Regions from separate parts of the Arthrobacter sp. 001422645 genome, predicted to be linked through region 3. Evidence: riboswitches for the same ligand, from Rfam matches in the RefSeq annotation. Region 3 holds a riboswitch; each other region holds the start of a gene.
The links. A riboswitch is a leader RNA that binds a small molecule or an ion and turns the genes downstream of it on or off. The one in region 3 is predicted to bind S-adenosylmethionine.

Region 1: linked by a shared signal. The riboswitch ahead of AC6EUH_RS11955 (DUF1737 domain-containing protein) and the one ahead of metX (homoserine O-acetyltransferase MetX) in region 3 are both predicted to bind S-adenosylmethionine.
Region 2: linked by a shared signal. The riboswitch ahead of AC6EUH_RS00130 (aminotransferase class V-fold PLP-dependent enzyme) and the one ahead of metX (homoserine O-acetyltransferase MetX) in region 3 are both predicted to bind S-adenosylmethionine.

The regions. Positions count from the first base shown of each region.
Region 1 covers NZ_JCBANT010000010.1:97,812-100,062, forward strand. Annotated here, with positions in the region: gene AC6EUH_RS11950 (NtaA/DmoA family FMN-dependent monooxygenase) at 1-499, opposite strand, end outside; SAM riboswitch class IV at 687-801, shown strand; gene AC6EUH_RS11955 (DUF1737 domain-containing protein) at 896-1,123, shown strand; gene AC6EUH_RS11960 (rhodanese-like domain-containing protein) at 1,120-1,539, shown strand; gene AC6EUH_RS11965 (O-succinylhomoserine sulfhydrylase) at 1,540-2,251, shown strand, end outside.
Region 2 covers NZ_JCBANT010000001.1:26,839-29,089, forward strand. Annotated here, with positions in the region: gene AC6EUH_RS00125 (glutamyl-tRNA reductase) at 1-723, shown strand, start outside; SAM riboswitch class IV at 788-901, shown strand; gene AC6EUH_RS00130 (aminotransferase class V-fold PLP-dependent enzyme) at 936-2,251, shown strand, end outside.
Region 3 covers NZ_JCBANT010000003.1:66,051-68,301, forward strand. Annotated here, with positions in the region: gene AC6EUH_RS05330 (bifunctional o-acetylhomoserine/o-acetylserine sulfhydrylase) at 1-684, shown strand, start outside; SAM riboswitch class IV at 867-982, shown strand; gene metX (homoserine O-acetyltransferase MetX) at 994-2,160, shown strand; gene AC6EUH_RS05340 (DinB family protein) at 2,251-2,251, shown strand, end outside.

The DNA.
Region 1 (2,251 bases), on a different contig from region 3:
AGAGCCGCCGCACCACGTCCACGAATTCCTCGGCCTTCTCATAGCGCCGGTCGTGTTCGATTTGCTGGTCAAGGCCGTAGTTCTGCGCGGCGAGGTCGCTGCCGGAGGTCACCACGTTCCAACCCAGCTGCTGGTGGGAGAAGTGCTGCAGCGTGGCAAGCAGCCGCGCCGCGGTGAACGGCGGGTAGAAGGAGGCGCTGATGGTCGGCACGATGCCCAGATGCCTCGTGGCGCAGAACAGGTACGGCACGAGGGCCAGCGGATCGTGTTTCGGCGCGAAGGACGCCTGGGCCAGGGAAACTTCCGCGCTCCCGCCGTAGGTGTCCGGGACGGTGAGGGAATCCTCGATGATGAACAGGTCCAGCCCGGAGCGTTCAAAGGCCCGCACCGCGTCCTGGTACAGCGCCGGCTTCCTCCAGTCGTAGCCGATCCCGTAACCGGGGGTACCCCAGCCCTGCACACCGAAGCCGTGGCCCACGAACCAGCCGAAATGCAGCATGGGGCTGGCTGTAGGGGCATCCGACGCGTTCACGGCCACCTGATTTCATCCGGGGTTAAGGGACTGCATCTCCCGTCATTATCCTCCCGGGAGCGCCGATTGGGTCCCTGCGGTCCGGCGGATTCCGTTACTTAACATGACGTGCGCGGCGGTGCCTGCCGGCGTCGCGGGTGTTACGTTTTTGGTGAGTAATGAGAACCGGCGCCAAGCCCTGACTGGCCGGTCGGCAACCCTCCCTTTCGCGGCGGGGTGCCTCAGGTGAATACTCGGCACATCGAAAATTCGAGCTGCAAGCGTGAAAGAAGGAGATCCGTCGTGCCTGACGCGTCCGCCCCCGCTGTCCCCGATACAGCACCCACCACAGCCCCCGCCGTCCCCGGCGCCGCCGAAGAGAAACTGGCCTACCGCCTGTTTACCGGCCCCGATGACCGGGCCTTCTGCGAGCGGGTCTCGGCCGCCCTCGCCGAGGGTTATGTGCTGCACGGGAACCCGTCCGCCACGTACAACGGCATCAACGTCATCGTGGCCCAAGCCGTGGTGCTGCCGGCCGCGGTTGCCAGCGCCGATGCCGCCGTCGCCAATGCCGTGGATGACCTTGAGTTCGACGGCGAGGGCCACGCGTGAGCTACGCCGGGGACCTCAACCCGCAGGAAGCCTGGGCCAAGCTGGAGGACGGCGCCATCCTGGTGGACGTCCGCACCGAAGGCGAATGGGCCCACATCGGCATCCCGGACACCGCAGCTGCCGGCACCAGGCCGAACGCTCCGCTCTTCATCCAGTGGAACCTTGCCGGCGGCCTCCCCAATGCGCGGTTCATCGAGCAGCTGAAACAGCAGACCCCCGACGGCGAAGGCACCGAGCTGGTTTTCCTGTGCCGTTCCGGCGCCCGGTCCATCGCCGCCGCGATCGCCGCGACGGACGCCGGCTTCACGTCCTACAACGTCCTGGAGGGCTTCGAGGGCGAGCCGGACCGCCACGGTGACCGCACTGTCAACGGCTGGAAGAACCGCGGCCTGCCCACCAACCCCGGAAGGCACTAAGTGACCTTCAACCCTGATGCCGCCGGCTGGAGCGCCGACACCCAGGCCGTCCGCGGCGGACTCGACCGCACCGGCTTCCAGGAAACGTCCGAGCCGGTCTTCCTGAACTCCGGCTTCGTCTACGAATCCGCAGCCGCCGCGGAGCGCGCCTTCACCGGCGAGGACGAGCGCTTCGTTTACTCCCGCTACGGCAACCCCTCGGTGGCCACGTTCCAGGAACGGCTCCGGCTGCTCGAAGGCACGGAGGCCTGCTTCGCCACCGCCTCGGGCATGTCCGCCGTCTTCACCGCCCTCGGCGCCCTCCTGGCCGCCGGCGACCGTGTTGTCGCGGCCCGCTCGCTGTTCGGCTCGTGCTTCGTGATCCTCAACGAGATCCTTCCCCGCTGGGGCGTGGAGACGGTGTTTGTGGACGGCCCGGACCTGGAGCAGTGGCGCTCTGCGCTGTCGGAACCCACGACGGCGGTGTTCTTCGAGTCGCCGTCGAACCCGATGCAGGAAATCGTGGACATCGCCGCCGTCAGCGAACTGGCGCACGCCGCCGGGGCAACGGTCGTCGTCGACAACGTCTTTGCCACCCCACTGCTGCAGCGCTGCGGGGAGCTCGGCGCGGACGTGGTGGTCTACTCCGGCACCAAGCACATCGACGGCCAAGGCCGTGTGCTCGGCGGCGCGATCCTGGGCACCAAGGAATTCATCGACGGCCCGGTCAAGC
Region 2 (2,251 bases), on a different contig from region 3:
ATTGGCTGCAGCGGTTCAGGGGCCCGCATCGATGCTGCCGCCCTCGCGCGCTGGCGTGTGGGTGCGGACCGTCCGCTCACCGTCATTGACCTGGCGCCCAGCCATGATTTCGACCCGCAGGTGGCGGAACTGCCGGGAGTGGAGCTCATCACGCTGGAATCAGTCCACCTCGCTGCTCCCCCGGCCGACGCCGAAGCGCTGCGCCACGCCCGCGCCCTGGTCCGGCAGGCGGCCGTCCGCTTCGAGGAACAGGATGCGGTCCGCGCCGTGGACTCGGCCGTCGTGGCCCTGCGCGAGCACCTCCATCAGGTCCTCCGCAGCGAAATGGAACGCGTCGGCAAACAGCGTGGCCGGGTCGCCTCGGCTGACGACGTCAACCTCGCCCTCCGGCACCTGCTCCGGCGCCTGCTCCATACCCCGACGGTCCGCGCCCGGGAGCTCGCCGCCCTCGGCCGGCAAGACGACTACACCGCAGCGCTCGAGGCGCTGTTCGGCCTCAGCGTCCAGGCCGACAGCCGGAGAACCGCTGTGAGCGGGAACCCGGCCGGGCCGGCCCGTGTGCCCGCCGAAGCGACTGAAGAAACGGCGCCCGAACCAGCCGCTCCGGTCTGCGGCGGAACCCGCGGCCCGGGCGCCGGATGCCCCGGAAGCTGTTCAACCTTCCAGCTCCTGATGCGGCCGCCAGCCGGGATCGCTGCTCCCGCCGCGACCTGCCGCGCGTAACAAACAGCTTCACATTCAGCCGGCTCCTTTCCGCCGGAACGGGGAATGTCCTAGGCTCGAAGCAGGTCACGAGTGCCAGCGCGAAACCCCGGTTTGCTGGCCGGCAACCCTCCTTTCGCGGCGGGGTGCCCCGGGTGACGACCTGGCCGGTCCGGAACGGACCCGGCAAGCGCGGATCCCCGGCATGTGGGGTCCTTTTCGAGCGAGGTCCCATGACGACTGCCACCATTCCCGCCACCACCGAACGCCACGCCGCCGACGCCCAGGCCGGCCCCGAGACACGGTCCGCCATCGCCCGCCGGCCGCTGGCCGCAGTGACGGGCGCCGAGATCCAGGCGCCGCTCATCCAGGGCGGCCACATCCGCTACGCGAACCTGGACTACGGCGCCTCGGCCCCCGCGCTCTCCGTCGTTTCGGCCTACCTCAACGAAATCCTGCCGTTCTACGCCAGCGTCCACCGCGGGGCCGGCTACGCTTCCCAGATCAGCACGTCCGTTTACGAGAATGCGCGCACTATTGTCCGCGATTTCGTGGGCGGCCGCCCGGACGACGCGGTGATCTTCACCCGCAACACCACGGATTCCCTGAACCTGCTGGCCGGCTGCCTGCCCGTCGTCGACGGCGTGCACAGCGGCGACGTGCTCTACCTCGACATCGAACACCACGCCAATCTCCTGCCGTGGCAGGGCGTGCCGCACCGCAGTGTCATTGCCGCACCCACCCTCGCCGGCACGCTGGACCTCCTCCGTGGGGAACTCGCCCACGGCGGCGTCAGCCTGCTCGCCGTCACCGGCGCCTCCAACGTCACCGGTGAGGTCCTGCCGATCCGGGCACTGGCAGCCCTGGCCCACGAATACGGCGCCCGGATCGTCGTCGACGCCGCCCAGCTGGCGCCGCACCGGCGGATCGACATCGCCGCGGACGACGTCGACTACCTCGCCTTCTCCGGGCACAAGCTCTACGCACCTTTCGGCGCCGGGGTGCTGGTGGGCCGTCCGGACTGGCTCGACGCCGGCACGCCGCACCTGGCCGGCGGCGGAGCCGTGCAGGACGCCCGGATCGACACGGTCAGCTGGACCACCGGGCCCGCCCGGCACGAAGGCGGCTCGCCCAATGTCCTCGGCGCGGCCACCCTGGCCCGGGCCACCCAAGTGATCGCCGATCTTGACGTGGACCAGTGGCACGCGCACGAAAACGCCATCCGGTCCTTCCTGGTCGAGGGCCTCGCCCGGATCGACGGCGTGACCGTGCACCAGATCTTCTCGGACAGTGCTTCTTTCGACGCTCCAACAGTCGAGGGGCCGGGGGGCGGTGCTGGCACCGGCACGATCGGCGTCGTCAATTTCTCCCTCGAGGGCTACGACGCGGGCCTGGTCGCGGCGTACCTGTCGGCCGAACACGGCATCGGGCTGCGCGACGGCCGCTTCTGCGCGCACCCCCTGCTCCGGCGGCTCGGTCTGCCTTCCGGTTCGCTGCGGGCAAGCTTCGGCCTGGGTTCCCGGCTGGAGGACGCCAAGCGGCTGCTCAC
Region 3 (2,251 bases):
GGCGGCCATGGCGCCGCGATCGCCGGCGTGATCGTGGACTCCGGCAACTTCGACTTCGGCGCGGATCCGGAGCGGTTCCCGGGCTTCAACACCCCGGACCCCACCTACAACGGGCTGGTCTACGCCCGGGACCTGGGCAAGGACGGCGCCCTGGGCGCCAACCTCTCCTACATCCTCAAGGCACGCGTGCAGCTCCTGCGCGACCTCGGCTCGGCAGTCTCGCCCTTCAACGCCTTCCTCATTGCCCAGGGCATCGAGACCCTGAGCCTGCGCGTGGAGCGGCACGTCGCCAACGCCACCAAGGTGGCCGAATGGCTCGAAGCCAGGGACGACGTCGAATCGGTCGCCTACGCGGGGCTGCCGTCGAGCCCCTGGTACGAGCGCGGCCGCAAGTACGGTCCCCGGGGGACCGGCGCCGTCGTGGCCTTCAATATCGGCGGGGGAGCGGAGGCCGGGAAGCGCTTTGTCGATGCCCTGGAGCTGCACTCCCACGTGGCGAACATCGGTGACGTGCGCTCGCTTGTCATCCACCCGGCGTCGACAACGCACAGCCAGCTCTCGGCGGAACAGCAGGCCGTTGCGGGCGTGAACCCGGGCCTCGTGCGTCTCTCCGTGGGCCTGGAACACATCGACGACATCCTCGCGGACCTCGAAGCCGGATTCCGGGCGGCCAAGAACGCCTGAGACACGTTAACGCCGAATTTCCCCACCTTTGCGGGCATGACGCCGGGAATCGCCGAGACTTCGGGGCGGCCCGCCGGACACGGCCTTCGAAGGTGGGGAAACTGCGGTGCTGGCGCGTACGGCTGTCACATGGAAGTCACAATCTTCGCCATTCCGCCGCCGTGTTTCGTAGACTCAGTGCAGGTCATGAGTGCCAGCGACAGCCCCGGCTTGCTGGCCGGCAACCCTCCTTTTGCGGCGGGGTGCCCCGGGTGAAGACCTGGCCTGCCGGTCAGCTGACGGTGGGCAAGCGCGAAGTTAGGTCCTCACATGACGATTGCCGTCACCCGCCAGGGTGCACCCGTAAACACGACCTCCCACCCCCAGGCAGCCCCTGTCTCCGAAGGCGCTGTCCTGGATGGAACAGTCCAGTACCTCCCGATCGGCGACCTGGACCTCGAATCCGGCGCCCGGTTGCCGGACGTCACCCTCGCCTATGAGACCTGGGGGACCCTCAACCCGGACGGCTCCAATGCGGTGCTGATCGAACACGCCCTGACCGGGGACACCCACGTCACCCGGGGCGCCGGCGAGGAACCGGGCTGGTGGGAGCAGCTCGCCGGCCCCGGTGCCCCCGTGGACACGGACAAGTACTTCGTTGTCTCGATCAACATCCTTGGCGGCTGCTACGGCTCGACGGGACCCTCGACGCCGGCACCGGACGGCCGGCCCTGGGGCTCCCGTTTCCCGTTGGTCACCCTGCGGGACACGACGGCGGCCGAGGCCAGGCTGGCAGACGCGCTGGGCATCCGGAGCTGGTACGCCGTGCTTGGCGGTTCGCTGGGCGGAGCGCGTGCCCTGGAGTGGGCCGTCAGCTACCCGGACCGGGTCCGGCGCTGCGGCGTGTTTTCGGTGGGGGCCAGCAGCACCGCGGAACAGATTGCCTTCGCCCAGGCCCAGACGCTTGCCATCCGGCAAGACCCCAATTTCAACGGCGGCGACTACTACGGGGGCCCGCAGCCGGAAGCAGGCCTGGCGCTGGCCCGGCGGATCGCGCACATCACCTACCGCTCCGCCGCGGAGCTGGACGGACGGTTCGGCCGGAAGGCCCAGGACCCGGAGGCACCGCTGGAAGCCGGTTCGCTCGCCGGGCGCGGGCGCTACCAGGTGGAGAGCTACCTTGACCACCAGGGCAACAAGCTCGTCCGCCGCTTCGACGCGAACAGCTACATCGCCATCACCGAAGCGCTGATGAGCCACGACATCAGCCGGGGCCGCGGCGCCCTCGCGGACGCCCTGGCTCCGGCCACGGCGGAATTCCTGCTGGCAGCCGTCGACTCGGACCGGCTCTACTTCCCGGCCCAGACCCGCGCGCTTGCGGCCGCCCTGCCGGGCGAGGTTGCCGTGCACACCATCGAGGCGCCGATCGGGCACGACGGCTTCCTGACGGAGATCGGCCAGCTCACCAACCAGCTCCGGCAGCACTTCTTCGGCTAGGCGGGCGGCGGGCCTTTGCGTGACCGGCCGGCAGAACAGCGTCGGGCCCGGACTTCCACTGACGCGAGTCCGCCGGTAGGCTCACGGCGCA